Regions from separate parts of the Paenibacillus sp. Aloe-11 genome, predicted to be linked through region 2. Evidence: riboswitches for the same ligand, from Rfam matches in the RefSeq annotation. Region 2 holds a riboswitch; each other region holds the start of a gene.
The links. A riboswitch is a leader RNA that binds a small molecule or an ion and turns the genes downstream of it on or off. The one in region 2 is predicted to bind thiamine pyrophosphate.
Positions count from the first base shown of each region.

Region 1: linked by a shared signal. The riboswitch ahead of tenA (thiaminase II) and the one ahead of WG8_RS12975 (thiamine phosphate synthase) in region 2 are both predicted to bind thiamine pyrophosphate.
Region 3: linked by a shared signal. The riboswitch ahead of WG8_RS02390 (ABC transporter substrate-binding protein) and the one ahead of WG8_RS12975 (thiamine phosphate synthase) in region 2 are both predicted to bind thiamine pyrophosphate.

Region 1 is NZ_JH601059.1:92,857-100,773, forward strand. It holds gene WG8_RS18565 (hypothetical protein) at 1-690, opposite strand, end outside; gene WG8_RS18570 (glycosyltransferase) at 695-1,813, opposite strand; gene WG8_RS18575 (NAD-dependent malic enzyme) at 2,224-3,945, shown strand; gene WG8_RS18580 (AEC family transporter) at 4,018-4,971, shown strand; TPP riboswitch at 5,060-5,163, shown strand; gene tenA (thiaminase II) at 5,294-6,007, shown strand; gene thiM (hydroxyethylthiazole kinase) at 6,030-6,872, shown strand; gene thiD (bifunctional hydroxymethylpyrimidine kinase/phosphomethylpyrimidine kinase) at 6,869-7,699, shown strand; partial or broken gene WG8_RS28760 (thiamine phosphate synthase) at 7,762-7,917, shown strand, end outside.
Region 2 is NZ_JH601055.1:18,597-26,513, reverse strand. It holds gene WG8_RS12985 (hypothetical protein) at 1-256, shown strand, start outside; gene WG8_RS12980 (ABC-F family ATP-binding cassette domain-containing protein) at 443-1,996, shown strand; TPP riboswitch at 2,090-2,198, shown strand; gene WG8_RS12975 (thiamine phosphate synthase) at 2,531-3,124, shown strand; gene thiO (glycine oxidase ThiO) at 3,186-4,334, shown strand; gene thiS (sulfur carrier protein ThiS) at 4,331-4,534, shown strand; gene WG8_RS12960 (thiazole synthase) at 4,537-5,304, shown strand; gene WG8_RS12955 (ThiF family adenylyltransferase) at 5,301-6,359, shown strand; gene WG8_RS12950 (response regulator transcription factor) at 6,501-7,181, shown strand; gene WG8_RS12945 (C40 family peptidase) at 7,269-7,769, opposite strand.
Region 3 is NZ_JH601043.1:48,939-56,855, forward strand. It holds gene WG8_RS02385 (thiamine-binding protein) at 1-266, opposite strand, end outside; gene WG8_RS02390 (ABC transporter substrate-binding protein) at 675-1,721, opposite strand; TPP riboswitch at 1,915-2,024, opposite strand; gene WG8_RS02395 (bifunctional 2',3'-cyclic-nucleotide 2'-phosphodiesterase/3'-nucleotidase) at 2,274-4,376, shown strand; gene WG8_RS02400 (EAL domain-containing protein) at 4,642-5,688, shown strand; gene WG8_RS02405 (hypothetical protein) at 5,753-6,844, opposite strand; gene WG8_RS02410 (glycoside hydrolase family 13 protein) at 6,976-7,917, shown strand, end outside.

The DNA of each region.
Region 1 (7,917 bases), on a different contig from region 2:
GAACAAAATAAATAAGTTCGTTATGAGACTATCCGTGAAATCCTGACCTAGTGATTTCCATAGCCCGGAAGGCACACGTTCTCCACTATTACTAAATAAAGATAAGCCTCGAGCCGAAACGATCCAGCCGTGAAGCAGCGACAGCAACATTCCCCCACAGCTTGCCAGCAGCAGGGCTTCCAGCTTTAATCCCAATGCGGCCAAAACAAAAAACAGGCCCAGCTTCCCTAAAACCTCAATGTAGTAGTTCACATTGAGCGCCAGCATGCGTTCCCTGCCCTGCAAATCTCCGCGGCACGAGCTCACGAGAATATGCAGCCCTACCAAGCCATACAGCATGAACAACGGGCCGGATTCGACGCCTAATAGCGAGCGCAGCAACGGATGAAAGACCACCAGAATGACTATGGCAAGCACAGTGAGTAACAAAGGAGCTTTTAGCAAGAGAGAACCCAGCGGTAGACTGCGTAGCGGAAGCTTGTGGTCTCCCTTGGAGACCAGCTTGGCGGTTAATAGCTGAATCGATAAGCCCAAAACGGACAACAGTGCAAAGAGGGCCAGCAGCGCGTTCGCCTGACCATAAGCTTGTCCGGTAAGATACCAGCTCGCTGCAATGTGGAAGAAAAAATTAAATCCGTTCAGCAGTACATTAAATAAAGGAAACATCAACGGACGCAAGCGGTTGTTCACGTTGTTATCTCACCCGCCGATCCAGCCGCCAAATATCAATAATGGAACGTAGAAAACGAATGGAATCCTTGAAGACATCAATGTGCGACCCGTCCCGGTCAATACATTTGACGGGTAGTTGCAACACACGAAGCTGGAGTCGCTTGGCGATAAACATCATTTCCAAATCCAGCGCCAGTCCGAGCTGCTCCTTCAAATGCGGAAACATCCGCTTCACTGCCATAGAGCTCATGACTTTAAGCCCTGTTTGGGAATCCACCACACCTGTCGGTAAAAACGGGCGGGAAACCAGGCGTTTGCCGAAGCTGACGATAGATCGTAATAAAGAGCGATTTTCGGCTGTCATATCCTTGGTTCCAATCACGACATCGTAGTAGCCCTGTCGAACCACGTTAATCATTCTGGCAATATCCTCAATAAAAAAGGAGTCGTCCGCGTCCACAAATACGTAGTAATCCGCACCGATGGTTCGCATTCCTTCCAGATACGTTCCTGCCTTACGGGTATTGCGCCCCAACTCCCTGGTTTGAAGCAAAGGACTAAGATTCTGATTAATCCGGTTGACGGACAAGTCCGTTGTTGCCTTCAGCGCTCTAATCAAGGTATTCGTGCTATCGTGGCTGCCATCATCAATGAGATAAATGGAGCCTTCTACAAGATGGCTGCGAATAAAAGTTTGCAGGCGTTTGGCAAATGCCTCGACGTGTACAAAACGTTGCTCCTCGTTATATACAGACAGAATGAAGGCAATATGTTGACCTTTGGCTGAATACTCAGGGTAGAGCAAGCTTTGTATTTCTGACAGCACTTTCTCGTTGTCATTGGCTTGCCAAAATAGCAAGCGTAAACGGCCTATTCCGGTGATCTCCACCATATGCTGATCACTGAATGGAGCTGTTACATCCGTTAACACTAGCAGTGGCATTTGCGGAAATTGACTCCGAATTTGATTGGCTATCCGCACAGCTTCCTCCGGTTCCCTGTAATCGATCAGGCAACAACATGCGTCTGCATAGACTGAAGCTGCCTCAGGGTCCCTGCATTGTATAGATTGGTAAAAATGAATCACATTGGGATAATCAATAGCCCTGTAATGATCGCTAAAAATGGCTATAGGCCCCACACAAACCTCTCCTTTTCCTCCGAATAGTTCTATTTTGTTGAAAAAGAATTAAAAATGTTTGCTTAGAGGCGTTAAATCGACGTGCAAATCCTTCATAATTTCTTCATAAAATACCTGACATGCCGTGATACATAAGGATATAAGGGGAATAGAAATGATTTTTATATTTTGTAAAAATAGAGTATTAAGACCTGATTCATAAGAACCAAAAACAATGAAATCATCGTATTTTTTCAAAATTAATAATTGGTTCTTTGTAATCAATTACAGAAAAATTTATGGTTATTTTGTCATATAACAATAGACGAATAAAACAATTTGGCACGTCCATACTATGGGCAGCATGACATTTTTCGTCATGAATAACCCTAATGAACAATTATTAATACGAAGAGAAAGAAGGGTGTTTGATGGAAGCATTTTATGTCAATCGGGACGGCTCATTATCCACTTCATTACGGGGGAAGGATGTGCTAGCGAACCCCCTTTTGAACAAAGGTGTCGCTTTTACAGAAGAAGAACGCAAAGAGCTGGGGCTGGAAGGAATCCTTCCTCCAACCGTCCTTTCACTGGAAAAACAGAGCGTACGGGCGTATCAGCAGTTTTTGGCACAGCCCACCATGCTGCGTAAAAATGCTTCGCTCAATGACCTTCACAATCGAAATGTCGTACTCTACTATCGCCTGCTAACCGACCATTTGAGTGAAATGCTGCCTGTGGTCTACACACCTACGGTAGGAACCGCCATTCAAGAATATAGTCACGAGTACAACCGTCCCGGAGGCGTATATTTGTCGATAGATGACCCGAACGGCATTGGACAAGCGTTTTATAATTCCGGTTTGAACGGAGAAGATGTGGATCTGATCGTCGTAACGGATTCCGAAAGTATTTTGGGCATCGGTGACTGGGGTGTCGGGGGAATTAACATCGCTATTGGCAAGCTTGCTGTGTACACAGCTGCGGCAGGCATTCATCCCGGGCGGGTACTGCCGATTGTACTGGATGTGGGCACGAATAATGAAAAGCTGCTGAATGATCCGCTGTACATCGGAAACCGCCATAAGCGGGTTCGCGGAGAAGCCTACAACCAGTTTATTGATACTTTTATCCACAAAACGTTAACACAATTTCCGAAGGCGCTTCTGCATTGGGAAGATGTAGGCAGCGTGAACGCACGCCATATTATAGGCAAATACGGTCAAAGCATTCTCACCTTTAACGATGACATTCAAGGCACAGGAGCGGTAACCCTGGCTGCGATTCTTTCGGCGGTAGGTGTCACCAAGATTCCGCTGCGTGAGCAAAAAGTACTTGTCTTCGGTCCGGGAGCAGCAGGAATCGGCAACGCTGACCAAATTCGGGGAGCCATGATCGCGGATGGCCTTTCGGAGGAGGATTCATTCAAGCCATTTTGGGCTTTTGATTACCGCGGGCTGTTAACGGACGATATGGAAGATGTCCTGGATTATCAGAAGCCGTATGTACGTAAAAAAGAAGAAGTCAGCTCATGGACACGGTCTGATGACGGAAAAATACCGCTGCTTGAGGTTATCCGTCAGGTGAAGCCTACTCTATTGATCGGAACGTCTGGTGTAGCGGGTGCCTTTTCAGAAGAGATTATTAAGGAAATGGCCGAGCATGTAGAACGCCCGATCATCATGCCCATGTCCAATCCTACAAACCTTGCCGAAGCGGTACCCGAGGATTTGATACGGTGGACCGACGGCCAAGCATTGATCGCTACCGGAAGTCCCTTTGAGCCCGTCACCTATAACGGTACGAAATTTGAGATTGGACAGGCGAACAATGCCTTTGTTTTCCCGGGACTTGGCCTGGGCGCGATTGTGGTCAAAGCTAAAAGGATCACCCCTGCCATGTTTTCAGCCGCAGCAGAAGCCGTTGCCAATGGCGTAGATTCGAATGAACCTGGCGGTGCGCTGCTGCCCCATATCCGAAAATTACGTGATGTCTCGTTCGCGGTGGCGGTGGCGGTGGCGAAGGCCGCGATTCAGGATCAGGTAGCTCAGGCACACATTTCAAATGTTGAGCAAGCCATTCGGGATGCGATGTGGAAACCGGAATATGTGAAGGTCAAAGCCGTGGAAAGTGCAATCCATCACCCTCACTAATGCTTCAATTAGGGACGGGAATGCCTGTTCAGACAGGCAGGATACGTCAGTTCAAGCAAGGAGAATCGAACTATGAGTGTCGGACATATCCTTTATATTTTGGTGCCGATTTTTTTCGTTATTATTTTGGGATGGTTAGCGGGGCATAACAAAAGCTTCGATGCCTCTTCCTCCAAAGCCCTGAATGCGCTCGTTACCAGATTTGCGCTGCCTGCGCATCTATTCATCGGCATTACAACAACGAACAGAAGAGCGCTCATTGAGCAATGGACATTTCTGCTGGCTCTGTTCATTGGCATTGTCGGCTTTTTTGTCGCTCTCCTTCTGCTGTCCCGCTTTGCGAGGAAGCAGTCGATGAAGGATGCCGCCATGTTCGCTTTGAACTCGGCACAGCCGACCTTTGCTTTTATGGGTATTCCCGTGCTCGGAGCCATCTACGGCTCCTCAGCCGTGGCCATTCCGATTGCACTTACCGGAATCGTAGTCAATGCCGTCCTTGACCCGGCGGCTACCATTATAGCTACCGTAGCCAGCCGGAATTCAGACAAGGAACGGAATGGTCCCCTCGGAAGGCTGATCTGGGACTCCATTCTTCACGGCTTAAAGGAACCGCTGGCGTTGGTGCCGCTGGTTGGTGTGATTTTGACCTTATTTGGCTTCCAATCACCAGATTTGTTAAGCAAATCGCTTAATCAAATCGGAGACATTACGTCCGGGGCTGCCTTATTCGCGGTCGGTGTGACCATTGGCGTACGCAACATTAGTTTTAGCGTAAGTGCCTTTGCCATCGCACTGTTAAAAACCATCGTGCAGCCTTTATTAATGCTGCTGATTGCCTATCTGTGCGGTCTGTCGTCTGCCGATACCGTTAAGGCGGTTCTGCTCGTTTCCTTCCCGGGTTCAGCAGTCGCTGCTATGATCGCTACCCGTTTTGAAAGTCTGGAATCAGAAACAGCCTCCTCCTTTGTCATCAGTGCTGTCATATCTCTCGTTACACTTCCTGTGCTGATTTCGCTATTGATGTAACCAGGTCAAGCACAAACAGCCTCAGAACGAATGGATAACGGTTTGACATAATGTATGAACGAATGTACAGTAATAGTCAAAAGAATAGGAAGTCCACTAGGGGAGCCGCTTATGGCTGAGACAAGAACGTATCTTGGACCCTTTGAACCTGATCTAGTTCGTACTAGCGTAGGAAAGTGGAGCCTTCGTATATAAGGTCCCTTGCTTTTTGCGCATGGACCTATGATGAAGCCGCTCCAGTTTTCGGGGCGGCTTTTTAGCGTTGTTCCGGAACTGTATTCTTACGGGACTTCCTGCTCTTCATTTTGGTGGAGGTGGGGAAATGAGCTTTACACAAGAGCTCCGTCGGCAGGCGGATAGCATTTTTCAAGCGATTTTTGAGCATCCCTTTGTGAGAGGTATTGCTAAAGGGAGTTTGACAAGGGAACAGCTGATTCACTATGTAAAACAGGACTTTGAATATTTGAACGCCTACATACGGATATACGGCATCGCGATCTCCAAATGCACGAGCCGGGAGGACATGGCTGTATTTAATGAACAGATCTCTTTTATCCTCCGCAGCGAGGTTCATCCCCATCAAAATTTCTGTGCTGTCGCAGGTGTGACCTATGAAGAGTTGCAGGGGTATCCGCTCGCTCCGTCGGCTCATCATTATATCCGTCACATGCTGACGGTCGCACATGAAGGCAGTCTGGGCGAGCTCATGGCCGTGCTGCTGCCGTGTCCATGGACGTATCTGGAGATTGGTCGCAGGCTGCTGGATGAGGTAAAGCCCGACGAGTCCCACCCTTTCTATGAATGGATTTGTTTCTATGGAAACCAGGTTGAAGATGTAACCGCCAAATATCAAGCCCGTGTGGATGCTTGGGCGGAAAGTGCAACGGCTGCCGAACGGGAACGGATGATTGAGCATTTTATGCTAAGCTGCCAGCTGGAATATATGTTCTGGGATATGGCTTATAAGCAGGAAGAATGGCCGATCCAGACCCCTTTTACATCGGTCTACAAGCCTTGTCGCAAATTGAAAATCTAATATATGAGAGAGGATCATCGATATGCTGAAATGGGAAAAGGATTGTTCGGAGCTTCTGACAAAGGTACACAGCAGCAACCCCCTCGTTCACAATATGACCAATGTGGTGGTCACCAACTTTACAGCCAACGGCCTATATGCGCTGGGAGCTTCCCCGGTGATGGCTTATGCCCCCGAGGAAGTTGCGGATATGGCCAAAATAGCAGGTGCCGTCGTCTTAAACATCGGTACGCTGAACCGCGAGCTGATCGATGCCATGATCATTGCCGGACAATCGGCGAATGCACATGGCGTTCCGGTTCTGCTCGATCCGGTCGGTGCGGGAGCGACTCGCTTTAGAACCGAATCGGCACTGCGAATCCTGAGTGAAGTCAACATCTCAATGGTGCGGGGCAATGCGGCCGAAGTCGCCCATCTTATCGGAGAAGCCCGCGAGATTAAAGGCGTCGATGCTGGTGGCAGCCCGAGCAGCAGTCATGTCGAGCTGGCAGTTCGAGCTGCGCGGGCGCTCAATACCATCGTTGTCATCACTGGAAAAGAGGACGTCATCACCGATGGGGTCGAAGTACGAGTGATTAACGGCGGAGACGCGCTGCTTACGAAGGTAACCGGAGCAGGCTGCCTGCTGACCTCTGTGTTGGGCGCTTTTGCCGCCGTTGAGCCTAATTTGCTGCTCGCAGGAACAGCAGGCTTGGCATTTTACGGTGCAGCCGCTTCCCGAGCCGCCGCGCGTACAGCAGATCAGGGACCCGGCAGCTTCCAGATTGCCTTTCTCGATGAGCTTGCCAAGCTGCATACGGGCTCGCTGGAGGGGCATGTATCGATTCGTGAAGCTGGAACAACCACAGCAGGTGGTACGCGATGACAGACGTTCGTGTAGCTAGAGCACTGACGATTGCCGGTTCGGACAGCGGTGGCGGGGCCGGAATTCAGGCCGATCTCAAAACCTTCCAGGAGCTTGGCGTATACGGCATGTCGGCGATTACGGCAGTTACCGTACAGAACACCTTGGGGGTTCACGGAGTATATCCACTGCAACAAGAGGCGGCAGCGGAGCAAATCGAGGCTGTAGGATCAGACCTTGGCGTAGATGCCCTGAAGACTGGCATGCTGTTTGATGTGGGCATCATCCGTCTTGTGAGCGAGCAGATTCGAAGGTTCGGCTGGGAGAAGGTTGTCATCGATCCCGTGATGATTGCCAAGGGAGGTGCAGCACTGCTGCAATCGGAAGCGGTGCAGGCTTTGCAGGACGACCTCCTCCCCTTGGCCCTGGTTGTTACACCGAATATCCCGGAAGCGGAAGCCCTGACAGGGATCAACATCCGTACGATGGAGGATCGCCGGGAGGCTGCGAGACATATTAGCAATATGGGCCCAAAATTCGTCGTGATCAAGGGCGGCCATGCTGACGAGAGCGAGAACAGCGGACAGATTGTTGACCTGCTCTTTGACGGAACCGCCTTTACCGAACTGGGCGGCAAGCGGGTGCGGACTGTCCATACACACGGAACAGGGTGTACCTTCTCGGCAGCGATCACCGCCGAATTAGCAAAAGGAAGATCTGTATCGGAGGCTATCTCGAATGGTAAAGCCTTCATCCAGGCGGCGATTGAGGAACCTTTGCAGCTTGGACAGGGACATGGCCCAACCAACCATTGGGCCTTCCGCCGTCGTCAGGAGATGCTTCTATGAGCAGCAGAATGTTGCCAGAGACGGTGCGCCGCCATCTACAGATGTACCTGGTGCTTGGAAGCGTGAATTGCCTCGCGGAACCAGGCTGGGTCGTGCAGGAGGCTCTGGCCGGCGGCGCAACCATGGTCCAGTTCCGAGAAAAGGGCCGTGGTGCGTTAACAGGCGCCCCCAGGCTTGAACTGGCACGTCGGCTACAAGACCAGTGCCGCCGTGTGGGG
Region 2 (7,917 bases):
AGATGATGTGGGGTTGATGGCGTTTATCCAAGGCATTCCGGTCGGTGACAGATTTTACAATAACTATGGATTTGGTGGTGGAAGAGTCGTTAGAAAGCAAGCTATTATCGGTGGCTTAGAACCGGATACCGGAATGAAATATTTTTACAGAGATTCCTGTCCAGCACCCTTTCAGGCTAGAGAACGTTTTTCAGATGAAAAATCTGCTGCTGCTGCGGGGTACTTCGAGTTTAAATGTAATAACGGCTTACAATAATCACTCTGACGAGTGGTTTTTCTTTTTTTATAGGAAAGTCCGCATTAAAAACCTTAAAATTCGTTATTTTCAATGTTCCGATAAGGCTGCTGAATGTGCTACAATAAGGCTTTGAAAGAAAACAAATGATATATGAAATAATGACAGTCGGCATCGCCGATGACAATAAGGAGCCAAAAACAGCGTATGAGTTTATTGACTGTAGAAAATGTATCCCACAACTTTGGGGACCGCGCATTATTTAAAAATGTTTCCTTTCGGTTGCTTGCGGGGGAACGTGTAGGTTTGGTAGGAGCTAACGGTGTCGGTAAATCGACACTCATGAACATTTTGACCGGGAAATTGCTTAAGGATGAGGGTAAAGTGGAATGGACTCCACGTGTACGTTACGGTTATCTGGATCAGCACACCAAGCTGACACCGGGCAAAACAGTACGTGATGTATTGAAGGATGCTTTTCTTCCTTTGCTGGAATTGGAAAAGGAATTGATGCAGATTACGGATAAAATGGGGGATGCTTCTCCCGAAGAGCTGGAAGTGCTGCTGGAACAGATGGGTGAAATTCAGGAGCAGCTGGATATGGGGGATTTTTACCTCATTGATGTGAAGGTTGAAGAAATGGCGAACGGGCTGGGTCTCTCGGCCATCGGACTGGATCGGGATGTATCCGCGCTTAGCGGTGGACAACGGACTAAGGTGCTTCTGGCCAAGCTGCTGTTGGAAAAGCCAAACGTCCTCCTGCTGGATGAGCCAACCAACTATTTGGATGTTGAGCATATCGAATGGCTTACACGTTATTTGAAGGATTATCCTTATGCATTTATTCTTATTTCGCATGATACGGAGTTCATGAACCAGGTCGTTAATGTTATTTATCACCTTGAATTTGCCAAGATGACCCGCTATTCAGCAAATTATGAAAAGTTCCTTGAGATGGCGGATCTGAACAAAGCGCAGCATATTGATGCTTATGAGAAGCAACAGGAATATATTAAGAAACAGGAAGACTTTATTCAGCGCAACAAGGCGCGTGCATCCACATCAGGCCGGGCGAAGAGCCGTGAAAAGCAGCTTGATCGGATCGAACGTATTGATAAGCCCGAAGAAGCTGCCAAGCCAACCTTTCAATTTAAAGAAGCACGTGCGAGCGGGAAAACGGTATTTGAGGGAATTGATTTTGAAATTGGCTATACTCATGCCCTGTTGCCTAAAATGTCCATGACGATTGAACGTGGCGAAAAAATAGCAATTGTAGGCTGCAACGGTGTCGGTAAATCAACATTGCTCAAAACCATTCTGGGAAAAATACCGCCAATCAGCGGAAAAACCTATCAAGGCGATTTCTTGCAGCCGGCTTATTTTGAGCAGGAAGTAAAGGCGGGCAAAATCACACCGATTGACGATGTGTGGAATGAGTTCCCGCATTTGAACCAGCATGAAGTAAGAGCGCATTTGGCCCGTTGCGGATTGAAAAATGAGCATATCACACGTCCTCTGTCTGCGCTTAGTGGTGGTGAGCAGGCTAAAGTACGTCTGTGCAAATTGTTAATGCGGGAAAGCAACTGGGTTCTGTTTGACGAGCCTACCAATCACTTGGATGTTAAAGCAAAGGACGAGCTCAAACGTGCCCTGAAGGAATATAAAGGGACTATATTGCTTGTATCTCACGAACCGGATTTTTACGAGGATTGGGTAACCAAAACGTGGAATGTGGAAGAGTGGTCAAGTAAAGTCAACTAAAATCAAAAAATTCAGTTCTGTTATGCTTCACAAAAAGTGGGGGTTGCAGAATTAGAAAAATATGCTAAGCTATTTGTAGCTGATACAATATAATAGTCACACTAGGGGAGCCGCCCATGCGGCTGAGACGGAATAAATGGATTTCGGACCCTTTGCACCTGATCTGGGTTATGCCAGCGTAGGGAAGTGAGCGCCGTACAAGCAAGGTAACCGCATCATTACTTTTGTTTGTGCGTGGGACGATATACGTATACGGATTTGATTGTCCGTTCGATTATTGGACGTTCGTGAAACCACTTCCTCTGGGAAGTGGTTTTTTTGCGTTTCGTTTGGCTTTGCCTGTCGAACTTCCGTATACGGATTCACATATGTTCTCCTTTCATTATTGCTGGTACATGTGGCCGGCTCCGTATGTTATTTCGCGATATGGAGCTGCAACGATATAGGTTCAGCTTATACGATTATTTTATATCAATAGTTCATATTCTTAGTTCAATGTGAGGTGAAAACGAGATCGAATTACACGTGATTACGATGGAAAGTGGCTACCATGCAGATGTACCCCAAGTGGCGGCTGCTATTTATCCGTATGTTCATTATGTGCATGCACGCCTGAAGCAGAAGGGTGCCTCAGAATTGCTGGCTTTGATCCGCAGCATGGTGGAGCAGGGAGTTCCTCTCCAGCAAATTGCAGTCAATGACCGTGTAGATGTAGCTTTACTTACCTTGGCTGGAGCTGTCCAGCTACCGGCTAACGGCTTGCCTGTCAGGGATGTGAAAAGCCTGCTTCCAAAGGGAACACGCTGTGGCGTGTCTGTTCATTCCTTGGAAGAGGCGCAAATGGCCGAACAGGCTGGAGCAGACTATGTACTCTATGGTCATGTATATGTAACCCGCTGTAAGCCCGGTGTTGTGCCGCGGGGGATAGCTCAGCTTGAGCGTATATGCAGCTTATCTAACATTCCAGTGATTGCACTTGGCGGCATACAACCGCATCATATTCCGGAGCTTTATCATGCTGGAGCAAGCGGAATTGCAGTGATGTCCGGCATATGGGAAGCTGAGTCGCCCATCGCGGCTGCGATGGAATATAGACAATTGGTAGATCAGGTAGTCCGCAATCTGTAGCAGGGAACGAGAGTAGAAGTAATTCGAAAGCAGTATGGTCAGTGGAGAGGAGATATAACACATGCTAAAGATACACACAGAGGCTACAGTTATAGGACATGCTGAATGCTTGGTCATAGGTGGAGGTGTGATCGGCAGTTCCATTGCTTATCATGTGGCCAGGGAAGGGCGCAGTACGATTATCCTGGAGCGAATGATGCCGGGTGAGGGAGCCTCGGGGGCAGCGGTCGGAATGCTTGCGGCGGAGAGTGAAGAGTTCGCCGACCCTGAGTTTGAACAATTTGCTCGCACAAGTCGGGATGCATTCCCTGAGCTAGTTCGTGAGCTGGAGCGGTTGTCTGGTGTTTCGGTAGAATTTCGTACAGAAGGTTTTGTAACTCCTTTCCGTTCGGAAGCTGAGGGTGAAAGACGCTGGAAAGCTGCGAATACGCGCGAGGATACTCAGCCTGAGTGGTGGGATGCCGGGGAATTGACCAAGCGGATTTCGGGCATAGATCGTCAAGCGATTGGAGCTATATATCGATCGAAGGAGACACAACTCTTCCCCGTACAGCTGTGCCGTGCTTATACGGGAGCAGCTACAGTGTTGGGTGCAACAATATGGTCCGGTACCCATGCAGAGCAGTTGGTCGTACAGAATGGCCGGGTTTGCGGTGTAGTGACAGATAGCGGCTTTGTTTCCTGCAACCAGGTCATTATTGCCGGAGGCTTGGAGAGCATGAATTTGCTAGAGCAAGTGGGCTTTCATTACCCGCTTTATCCGGTCAAGGGTGAAGCAGTTGCCGTCTCCTTAAAGGATCACCCTTTGGAATATACCATTTATGCCGATGATGTTTACCTTGTGCCTAAGCAGAAGAACGAGCTTTGGATAGGGGCAACGAGCCTTCCGCATCACGATGACACAGAAGTGACTGTTGCAGGTTTGGAGGGGCTACTGGCACGTGCTTCTGCATGGCTGCCGCGCGTACGTGAAGCTTCTTTTGTACGCACTTGGGCAGGCTTGCGTCCGCAGGCGGCAGCGGGACGTCCTTTCATAGGGGCTGTTCCCGGTGTGGAAGGGGTATATGCTGCAGTCGGGCATTATCGCAACGGTGTCCTGTTGAGTGATGCTACCGGACGTGCGATGGCTGCTCTGCTTAAAGGGGCTAATGCGGCTGAACTTGGAATAAGCAAATTTTCTTCTGCACGTATCAAGGAGGAAAGCTTATGAAGCTGACGATTAACGGGCAGAGCATGAACTTTTCTAACCGGATCACTCATGTGGAACAATTGCTGCATGAGCTTGATTTAAAGGTGAAAACCGTTGTAGTGGAGCTGAATCGTCACATATTGACCCGTGAGGAACATGAGGAAGCGGTACTAAAGGACGGAGACAACCTGGAAATTGTACATTTTGTGGGAGGCGGTTGATTATGTTAACTATTGGAAAAGCATCTTTTACATCAAGGTTGTTGTTGGGAACAGGGAAATTTTCTGACCTAAGTATCCAATCCCAAGCTGTTGAGGCTGCTGAAAGCGAAATATTGACCTTTGCCGTGCGAAGATTAAATTTGGAGGAACGGGATAAGCAACATTTTCTGGATACGCTGGATTTGAGCAAGTATACACTTCTTCCCAATACGGCAGGGGCGACGACAGCGGAGGAGGCTGTTCGTATTGCAAAACTGGCAAGAGCCTCAGGTCTGTGCGATATGATTAAGGTGGAGGTCATTGGCGATGGCAAGACGTTATTGCCTGATCCCTTTGAAACGCTGAAAGCAAGCGAAAAGCTGCTGGATGAAGGCTTTATCGTGCTGCCCTACATATCGGATGATGTCATTCTGGCCAAGAGGCTGCAAGAGCTTGGCGTGCATGCCATTATGCCTGGAGCTTCACCGATTGGTACAGGACGCGGTCTGCTCAATCCGTTTGCATTGGAGTTAATTATTGAACAAGCAGAGATCCCGGTCATTGTCGATGCAGGTATTCGCTCGCCCGGTGACGCGGCAATGGCGATGCAGTTGGGAGCAGATGCTGTTCTGTTGAACACAGCCGTCTCGGGAGCGAAGGACCCTGTGAAAATGGCAGAGGCCATGAAGCTGGCTGTTCGTGCGGGCAGATATGGTTTTGAGGCGGGGCTGATTCCCGTACAACGTTATGCTTCAGCAAGCAGCCCAACAGAAGGCATGGTTCAGGCATGATGGAAACTGAAAAATCCGGTGCAGGAGTACAAGCAAGTGACCGCTATTCCAGACAGGAAAGATTCGCTCCCTTTGGGATAGAAGGGCAACGCCGGCTGGCTTCTTCTCATGTACTGATCGTAGGCGTCGGAGCGCTTGGTACAGGTATTGCGGAAACGCTTGTCCGTGCAGGGGTAGGGACGGTGAGTATCGTTGACCGGGATTACGTGGAATGGAGCAACTTGCAGCGTCAGCAGCTTTTTCAGGAGAGCGACGCCGCGGAGAGATACCCCAAAGCAGTGGCTGCCCAGCGACGATTAGAAGCCATTAACTCGGAAACGGTCATACACGCACATGTACTGGATGTCGGGGTAGAAGAGCTGGAAGAGCTGATCCAGGGAGTTGACCTGATGATGGATGCAACCGATAATTTCGACACCCGTCTGCTTATGAACGACATGGCACTTAAGCATCGCATACCGTGGATTTATGGGGCGTGTGTGGGAAGCTACGGTGTGACATATACCATTTTGCCTGGACAAACGGCTTGTCTTCACTGTCTGCTGGGAACCGTTCCGTTTGGAGGCGAGACCTGTGATACCGCCGGGATTATACCACAGGCAGTACAAATGGTTACGGCCAATCAGACTGCAGAAGCCTTTAAGCTTCTTGGCGGTTATCCGAAAGAACTGCGAGGGAAGCTGCTTTCGTTTGATCTATGGCGAAACGAGTATACAGCGATAGCCGTAGACAGTTTGAAAAAAGCGGATTGTCCTTCCTGCGGCAATCAACCTACGTATCCCTATTTGTCAGCCTCAAATCGGCAGAAAACAGATGTGTTGTGCGGTCGGGATGCCATTCAGATTAGACCTGCCAAACCGGTACAGCTGAATCTTAAGGAAACAGCAGATAAACTTGCTTCTGTGAGAGAGGGGAAAGTAGAGCGGAATCCATTTCTGGTTTCCTTTAGCACCGGCGTGTATCGCTTGGTCGTTTTTGCAGATGGACGAGCGTTGATTCACGGGACAAAGGACGTGGCAGAAGCTAAAAGTCTATATCACCGTTATTTGGGTTAGCTATAAAAAGCAGAAAACCATTCTTTCAGGAATGATTTTCTGCTTTTTTGTTACAATAAATATACATATGTTTTAATGACTTACAAATAAATTGTTCATTTCCATATTGTAATGCGATGTCCAAACCAGGTGGGTGAAAAGATGACCCCGTTAATTTTATTTGTGGATGGAAATGAAGCGTCTCCTGCATATGTACATCTGTTGGAGCAGGCAGGCTATCAGGTGGCTCATGTCCAAAATATGTCGGAGGGAAGCCCCTATGTAGCCGATCATCCTGTGAATATGCTGCTTCTGAACATCGATGACAAGCAAGCGGATGCACAAGGCATGATTCGTATTGCGAAACAAAACCATCCTTATGTACCATTATTCGTATTGACCTCATCAGACGATGAGAACCATATTGTTGCCTGTTTTGAGCAGGGAGCACACGATGTGACGGTACACCCTTTTTCTCATAGAGTGTTTCTCGCAAGAGTGGCTAATTTATTGCGAATTTTTGACACCGCACAGGATGTAGCAAGGGCAATCGAGGCAGGTGATTTACATATAGACCATGCAAGCAGGATGGTGAGTAGAGGGGGACAGAAGCTGGAATTGACTCCGAAGGAATTCGATCTTTTGCTTCATCTGGCTATACATCTCAATAAGGTTTGCAGCAGGCAGCAAATTCTGAAGGACGTTTGGAAACATGATTATATCGTAGATACGAACGTAGTAGACGTGTATATCAGGCATTTGAGAGTGAAGATAGATAAGGGGCAAAAATTTAAAATGATTCGCACGGTGCGGGGCATTGGCTATTCTCTCAGAACACCATGAACACCACCTGCAGTAGAATAGCATAGCGGCATATAAAAAAGCCGGGAACTTTTCGTCCCGGCTTGCATATTTTAAACGAGTTTGATACTACAGCACGCGACGTGCTTTGATGTATGTTCTTTTCCAGTTGCCAGAGTTCAGATCGGAGATGGTAACACCAGGTCCACCGTAAGTGTGCAGAATCTTACCGCCGCCCATATAGACTGCTACGTGGGTAATGTTGGTGCCTGTAGCACGACTTCCGCTTGAGAAGAAGACCAAATCCCCTTTTTTCAAATTGGACTTGGATACAGCACGTCCGACTTTAGATTGCTGCACAGAAGTGCGCGGCAAATCCACTCCGTACTTTTTGAAAATATGTTTCATAAAAGATGAACAGTCAAAATAGTTAGTGGTGCTTGTAGAAGCTCCGAACTTATAAGGAGTTCCCATATATTTTTCGCCATAGTTAATTATTTTTTGGCCTGTCGAAGTCGTAGCAGTGGCAGCTTGTGCCATGTTTGTTCCCTCAATTGCAAAAGTTCCAAAACCGATCGTAGCTGCGACTCCCGTGATAATTACCTTTTTTATGATTTTATGCATGTTCATGATGTAAGTACCTCCAAAAAATGATTTCTGCAATATTTTGCTGAGTTGCTAACTTACTGACAGCGTTGAGTATAACAGCTTTGGAGCCGCCTAATAGTTGGAAAATCAAGCCCGAATGCTTGAGGGACAAGGCTTGCGTAGCAATTAT
Region 3 (7,917 bases), on a different contig from region 2:
TTCATGCTGATGCCCTGTGGGTTATGTGCGATTTTGATCTGTGAAATGATGCTGGGGCTGCCGGCTTCCGTCAATGCCACGTGCATTTCTTTAACCACGTTCAGCAACTCGTCCAGTTCACCCTCCATGGTCGTCTCCAATGGATTCACCTGATGCTTGACACCGGAACGTTGAATGACCTCAATCGCCTTATCTACATAAGGATAAGAGTCCTCGTTATTAGGAGTTTTAGGAATCACTTGAATACTGAGCAAAGTGTTAGCCATGCGAATTCACCTGTCCTTTATGTGAAGTGTTTTAGAGAAAATAGGGTGGTTTAAGACCGCTTCGCGTTTCATTTGATCTTACGATATCTGTTGCCCGCCTTAAAAGCACCCTATTTTTAAAGCTAGGTTGTGAGGCATTTTAACATACAAGCGCTCCTACTTGGCGCTTAGATAAGATGAACTTAAGAATAAACCAAGTGGAACGAGAACGAAGTGGGCGGAATGGTGCTGTACAAGCGAAGCGGTCGCTTTAAAAGCTTTCCGTAGGAAAGCTCGCTTCGGAAGCATCACCTCCCCAGATTTCTACCCTGCTGAGGCTTTATTCGAGAAATCCGGGGGCGGTGGCGATGGGAAGCACCATCCGACTGCGTAGTGGCACAAAGGCTACTTCAAGTTCGATTTACAAGATCAACGCTTTGGCAAAAAGTCGTTTGTGAAGGCTTTGTCGACTTCCAAAGGCTTGCTGAGCAGCTTGCGTTCGTACATCCAGTCTGAATAGTTTTGCCATACCTCTGCTTTTTGCACACCCCATTGCGCAGCATCATCCTGATAACGCGGGCTTAGCCATTTTTGGCTGGCCAGTACCAGCTTTTTGTCCAGCTCCGGTACGGCTTTGCTTAGGATATCCGCGGATTCTTCAGGATGAGCAATGGTGTATTCATAGCCTTGGGCGGTGGCGTCCATGAACGCTTTGACCAGCTCTGGATCATTCTTAATCGTCTGTTCATTGCTCACAATCACAGGCGTATAGTAATCAAGGCTTTTGGAATAATCTTTTACATACAGCATATCCAGGGGCTCACCTCGAAGTTGAGCCTCGATCCCGGTCCATGCGTAGAAAATCCAGGCAAAGTCGATATCCCGCTTCACGGCTGTAAAATAGTCGGCATTGCCCATATTCATAATCTTCACTTTGCTCACATCGGCCTTGTCTGAATCCATGATGGATTTCATGACCGCTTCTTCTACGGGTGAACCCCAGCCGCCGTATTTCTTTCCTTCAAAATCTTTGGGGCTTTTAATGCCGCGGTCTACCGGGGCTGCGAAGCCTGAGGTATTATGCTGAATAACCGCAGCGATAGATACGAGTGGTACGCCTTGCGTACGAGCCTGAGTGACGCCCTCTTGATAGCTGATCCCAAAAGGTGCCGCATTCGAAGCAACCATTTGATCGGCTCCGCCTGAACCAGGTTGGACAATTTGGACATTCAAGCCCGCTTTTTCGTAAAATCCTTTATCCTTGGCGACATAGAGTCCTGTATGATTCGTATTTGGTGTCCAGTCAAGTACAACTTTAACATCCTTAAGCCCCTTTGCCGGAGTGGAAGCTGGAGCGTTGGTAGCAGGTGCCGCCTCCTGGGTTGTAGAGGGGGAGCCTCCGCCGCAGGCGGTCAGTGTCAGGGCCATGAGCCACAGACTAATCAGTCCCAGGCTTAACATTTTCATGCGCTTCATCGTTGTGTTCTCTCCTTTTAATTACCCGTCATCCGTCGAATCAGACAGCCTATGTTCCCATTTCATAAAAATAACATCTGCCGGACTCTCTCTTTCCAACAACTTAATCCTCAACAAAAAAAGCGCCCCGAGGTTCCGGGACGCTTGCGCTTGTATATACCAAAGTAAGGGATGGACCTATGTAAAAAAAGGCACATCTTAGCTTAAGCATTCCTACGCTGGCATTACCCAGATCAGGTTGTAAGGGTCAGTGTCTTGGGACACACTCTCAGCCGGCCGATTCCAGCACCCCTGGCATTGTATGGTTTAATGGGTTTGTTTATTCGGGTTTACTACGACGATTATATGCCTTGAAGGCGGAGCTGTCCAGCATGGAGGAAGAGATGACGGTTCATTTGCGAGAAAATTAATTATTTTTTTATAAATAACTTTGGTCAAATGACTACTCTTTTGTCTGGCGTTGGATTAAAATAGGAATGGTGGGTTCGAAACTTACATATATGTGCAAAAGTATGTATATGAGCCATACACCTTAATAAGGAGGGGTATATTTTGTTATTTCGTAAAAATTGGTTTAAAGGGTTTACAGCAGCGGTTGTAGCTTGCAGCATGCTGGTGTTTACAGCTGCTCCGTCCTGGGCTGCCACCGATTCTCGGGACAGCGCCACAGTGAATTTGCGGATCATGGAAACAACGGATATTCACACGACGTTGATGAACTACGATTATTATGCAGATAAGGAAACCAACGAATATGGCTTGATTAACACTGCCGGACTGATCCAGCAGGCGCGTAGTGAAACAAGAAACAGCATGCTGTTCGATAACGGTGATTTGTTGCAGGGCAATCCATTAGGCGATTATATGGCCAGAAACAAAACCTTTTTGCAAGAAGGCGGTGTCCATCCGGTCTACAAGATGATGAACTTGATGGGCTATGATGCGGCTACTGTGGGCAACCACGAATTTAACTATGGTCTCGACTTTTTGGAGAAATCGCTTAAGGGAGCCGAATTCCCTTACGTAAATGCGAACGTTTACTATGACAACGGGGGCCAGGGTACTAAAAATTATTTCACCCCTTATCAGATTCTCAATAAAACGGTAACGGACGAGAAGGGCCAAGAGCACACGCTCAGAGTGGGTGTAATCGGTCTGGTAACTCCTCAAATTATGCAGTGGGATAAAGCCAATTTGCAGGGTAAGGTCGTTACGAAGGATATTGTGGAAACGGCGAAAAAGTTCATTCCTCAAATGAAGTTGGAAGGTGCCGACATTATTGTCGTACTTGCACACACGGGTTATGAGGATGTGCCGCAAACACCAATGATGGAGAATGCCGTTAAATATTTGAGCCAGGTGGACGGAATCAACGCTATTCTGTTTGGGCATGCTCATAAATCTTTCCCCGGCCCTGATTTTAAAGGAATGAGCGGTGTAGATCTGGATAAAGGAACCATTAATGGCGTACCGGCTGTAGAAGCTTCCTCTTGGGGCAAGGAACTGGGTATTATTGACCTGAGTCTGGAAAAGAAAAAAGATGTGTGGAGCGTGACTAATTCTCAGTCAGAAGTGCGTCCAGTTGTGAATACCCAAACTCAGGCTGTGAAGACGAACCCTGAGTTTAAACTGGTAGATGCGGTCAAGGAAGAGCATAAAGGAACGCTGGATTATGTTCGTCAACCGGTTGGAACCACAACCGCACCGATTACCAGTTATTTTGCATTGGTTCAGGATGACCCATCTATTCAGATTGTGACGAATGCACAAAAATGGTACGTACAAAACCATCTGAAAGGGACCGAATACGAAAATCTTCCCGTATTGTCGGCTGGCGCTCCATTCAAGGCCGGTGGTCGCAACGGTGCCGAGTATTACACGAACATTCCGCAAGGTACGATTGCGATTAAAAACGTATCCGATCTGTATGTATACCCGAACACGGTTCATGCTGTAGAAGTAACCGGTGCTGAAATCCAGGAATGGCTGGAGTGGTCTGCGGGTCAGTTCAACCGCATCGATCCAAGCAAAACAGAGGAACAAGCACTGATCAATAAAGATTTCCCAACCTACAATTTTGATGTCATTGACGGTGTGACTTACCAAATCGATGTAACTCAGCCTGCACGCTATGATGCCAAGGGAAACATGATTGATTCTTCGGCTCATCGTATCAAGGATTTGCAATACAATGGGAAGGCAATTGATCCTGCACAGAAATTTATCGTAGCGACCAATAACTACCGTGCGTCCTCGTCCAAACTGGCGAATCCGGATGGCAAGCGCATTGTGATGGCAGCGCCGGATGAAAACCGTCAAGTCATTATTGATTATATCCGTACGAACGGAACGATTAATCCGTCAGCGGATGGCAACTGGTCTATTGCTCCTTTTGGTCAGGCTAAGGTTACCTTCGAGTCCTCTCCTGATGCCAAGGATGTGCTGGCTGGAAATCAGCAAATTGCTTACTTGGACAGCGCGGCAGACGGTTTTGCCAAATACAGCTTAAAAGCTGGCGCGAAGCCTAATACAGCCAATACTCCTGCAAAGGAAGCTGCAGTCCCTGCGAAAGCAACGGCGAAGCCGGCTGTTAAAACAACCAAGCCTGCAGCTGCTAAACCAGCTAAAACAACCAAGCCCAAGGCTTCCAAGTAAGTTTGCCTTTCCAGTTCCAGATTTAATCAGAGCTAAGCAGCAAGTCTCTATTCAGGAGACTTGCTGTTTTTTTTTGCCTTTTATGAAAAATAATATTGAAATTGAAAATTGGTGCAAAAGACTTTGTTTTTTGTCGGATATACACTTAAGTCCTAAGTTTCGACTGGTGTAGACCTTGTTTTTCTTGATTTTATAGTACTTTTGTTCTAGTTATTTGTGATATAATGGTGAAAAAACCGGAAAATTGTTCCCAGGGAGGACCATTATGACATGCAGCAGTTGCAGCATCATATTACCTATTAGAGATCAAGGATTGCTGAAGATCAGGCACCCCAGGGTGTCGCTTAATCTGGCATTAGATGGCTTGGGTATACTACCGCAACAATGCTGCGAGGACGGAATAGTGTTTAAGTATGACAGCCATTCAGAGCTGAAGCAGCTGGTTAACGGACTGGCTCGTCTTCCCCAGGAATGGCTCCTACATATGGAGGCTGTGGCGATCGGACTGAATCATGTGGAAGGATATGAGGACTGGCTTCTATTTAGCCAATTGCAAGCCAGAATTCAACACGCGGATATGATGAGTATCATTAGGGACAAAAGCTTTTCAAGCCACATGCAGCCTATTGTTGACCACAACCTGAACATTATCGGGTTTGAGTTTTTGCTGCGTCCGTCACATTCGGAGCGGCCCTTTCAGCCTTTTCGACTGTTTGAAATTGCCCGTGAAGCCGGCTTGCATGCTCATTTGGATCGCTTGGCTCGTATTTCCGCTATTGAAAAAAGTGCAGCATGTCTCCCTGCGGGGATTAAACGGTTTATTAACTTTCTCCCTTCAACCATCTATAATCCAGCCTATTGCTTGAATCATACCTTTGAGACGATTGATCGGTTGTCCATGAATACGGAGGATTTTGTGTTTGAGGTCGTAGAGACGGAAGAAATTGACGACCTGAATGTTTTGCATCAAATTTTTGAACAATATCGTACACGAGGAGTTTCAGTGGCACTGGACGATGTGGGGGCAGGTTATTCTACGACAGAGCTTATGAATTGCCTCCAGCCGGATTATGTCAAAATTGATCGAAGTTTAATTGATGGCTGTCATCGCAACAGTGATCAGCAGCGACAAGTTACGGGGATCGTGGAATCAGCTTCTCGCTTTGGCGGCAAGGTGCTGGCTGAAGGCGTTGAGCGGATGGAGGATTTTGAATTTTGTCGTGAAGCCGGTGTGTCTCTGGCTCAGGGTTATTTGTTTGGCAAGCCGGAGCCCCGACCGCCCGCCGATTTTGTGCTTAGTAGAGTAGTGTAATCAGGAAACCCGGTAATCCTCAAGGATCACCGGGTTATTTGCTACTATAGAACCATGATTACGATTATAGCGTGATAACGTACAGACCTAGCGGCGTAGTTGCACTGCCTGCGACCATGAAGCTGAGAGCATAGCTGGACCTGCCGGGCGGAACGCTGATATCAGCCAATCGGCATACCTTGGTATTATCTTGCAGCAGAGGAATACCATATACGCGATTGTCTATGCGTACAGACCCGGCGAATGCACCCCCGCGTGGATTCGCATAAATCCGCACGGTACGTATCTTGTCACTGTTATTAACGATGGGAATGGTCGCATTGTATATGGTGCCGAATTGTCCGCGGTTGTCCAGCGCAGGGCCCAACTCGCTGCGTGCCCCGGTAAACAGCAGATCGGCAGGAGTCTCGCCGTTCAGTTTTTTAGTGGCACACGCCCGATAATTGGCGCTTTGCCCTACCACGTACGCTGGCATCCGCGCATTCGTTTCGGAAAAGGACCATGCCCCCCGTGGATGCGCCTGCGGTGGAGGTACGGGCGGAAGCGCATCCGTATGAATCTGGCGCAGGTCGACCCGTGTGTCCTTGCTGATCACGGTGCGAATGACGTAGTCCAGCGTACCGTGGCCTTCGCCATATTCCACCGTGAAGTCATAGGTGAATCCGGCCAGCGATCCTTCAGGCAGCTCGAATTCCTCCAACAGGGCGGTGCCTCTGCCGAATTTATGACGGTCAACGGGCTTCCGACGTTTCATCGTACCCGCCAAACAGCTTTTGGCAATGGATTGCCCGACATCTATAATCCAGTTGCCATCCTCAGGCGCAATCTCAAGAGCACGTTCCATATGACGTACTTCCAGCATAGCATGATTTTTGTTCTCCACCGTAATGCCCAGCTTAACGGGGCCTCCGATTTTGTTGTAGTGCCACCCGAAAATGCGGTGCTTGACCGTTCGGGTTGTGGTACGAACCACATCATGCCACAGGGTGGCTTGCTCGGTAGGTACAGTCACGTGGGTCAGTGTCTCCGGGTTATCGCTAAGCATCAGGCGGCGGGTTCCCCCTTCGGTGGCTGACTCCACATCCACATGGATATTTGGCGGGATTACAGCAGACTCTACAATCAGATCTCTGGGCTCCTTGGATCGATGTCTCACATGAATTCCTCCTTTGATTTAAGAATGGCCTCACTGATCCTATTCCTCTAAATAACGGTTCGCCAGCAGGTATTGCGTATATGTTAACAGCATAAGCTATTGGATGTACAGAGAAGCTACAGGAGGGAAACATGCTTAAAAAAATATGGTGGAAGGAAGCTGTGGTATATCAGATATATCCCATCAGCTTTCAGGATTCTGATGGAGACGGAAAAGGAGATTTGCAGGGTATCCAGTCCAGACTGGATTATCTGTGTGAGTTGGGTATTGATGTGATCTGGATTTGCCCAGTGTACAAATCGCCTAATCATGATAACGGCTACGATATTAGTGATTACTATGCCATTATGGATGAGTTCGGAACGATGGATGACTTTGATGAACTCCTGCACAAGGCGCATGAACGAGGCATCAAAATCATGATGGATCTGGTATTAAACCACACATCAGATGAGCATCCGTGGTTTACGGAATCACGCTCATCCAAGGATAATCCGAAGCGGGATTACTACATATGGCGAACAGGCAAAAATGGCGGATATCCGAACAACTGGGAATCGTATTTTTCCGGTTCTGTGTGGAAATATGACAAGCTTACAGACGAATATTACATGCATTTGTACTCCGAGCACCAGCCGGACTTAAACTGGGAAAATGAAGAGATGGTAGGCGAGCTCTATCGTATGGTGGAATGGTGGCTAAAAAAGGGGATCGATGGTTTCCGTTTTGACGCCATTGCCCATATTGTCAAAGCTGAAGGACTGCCGGATGCTGATAATCCCGATAAAAGAACATGGGTGCGAGCCTATCAGCTTTTTTCCAATCTGGAGCAGGTGCATGATCTTCTGCGCATGCTGAATGAAAAAGTGTTGATGCGTTATCCCTTAATGACTGTTGGTGAAACCTCTGGTCTGGGCCCGGAGCAAGCGCTTGATTATGTAGGTGACCAGCGGCATGAGCTGAATATGGTTTTCCAGTTTGAGCATATGTTTGTCGATGCCGAAGGGCAAGGGACTGAAAAATGGAAATTCAAGCCGTGGACACTGGTGGAGCTGAAACAAATTATGAGCCGT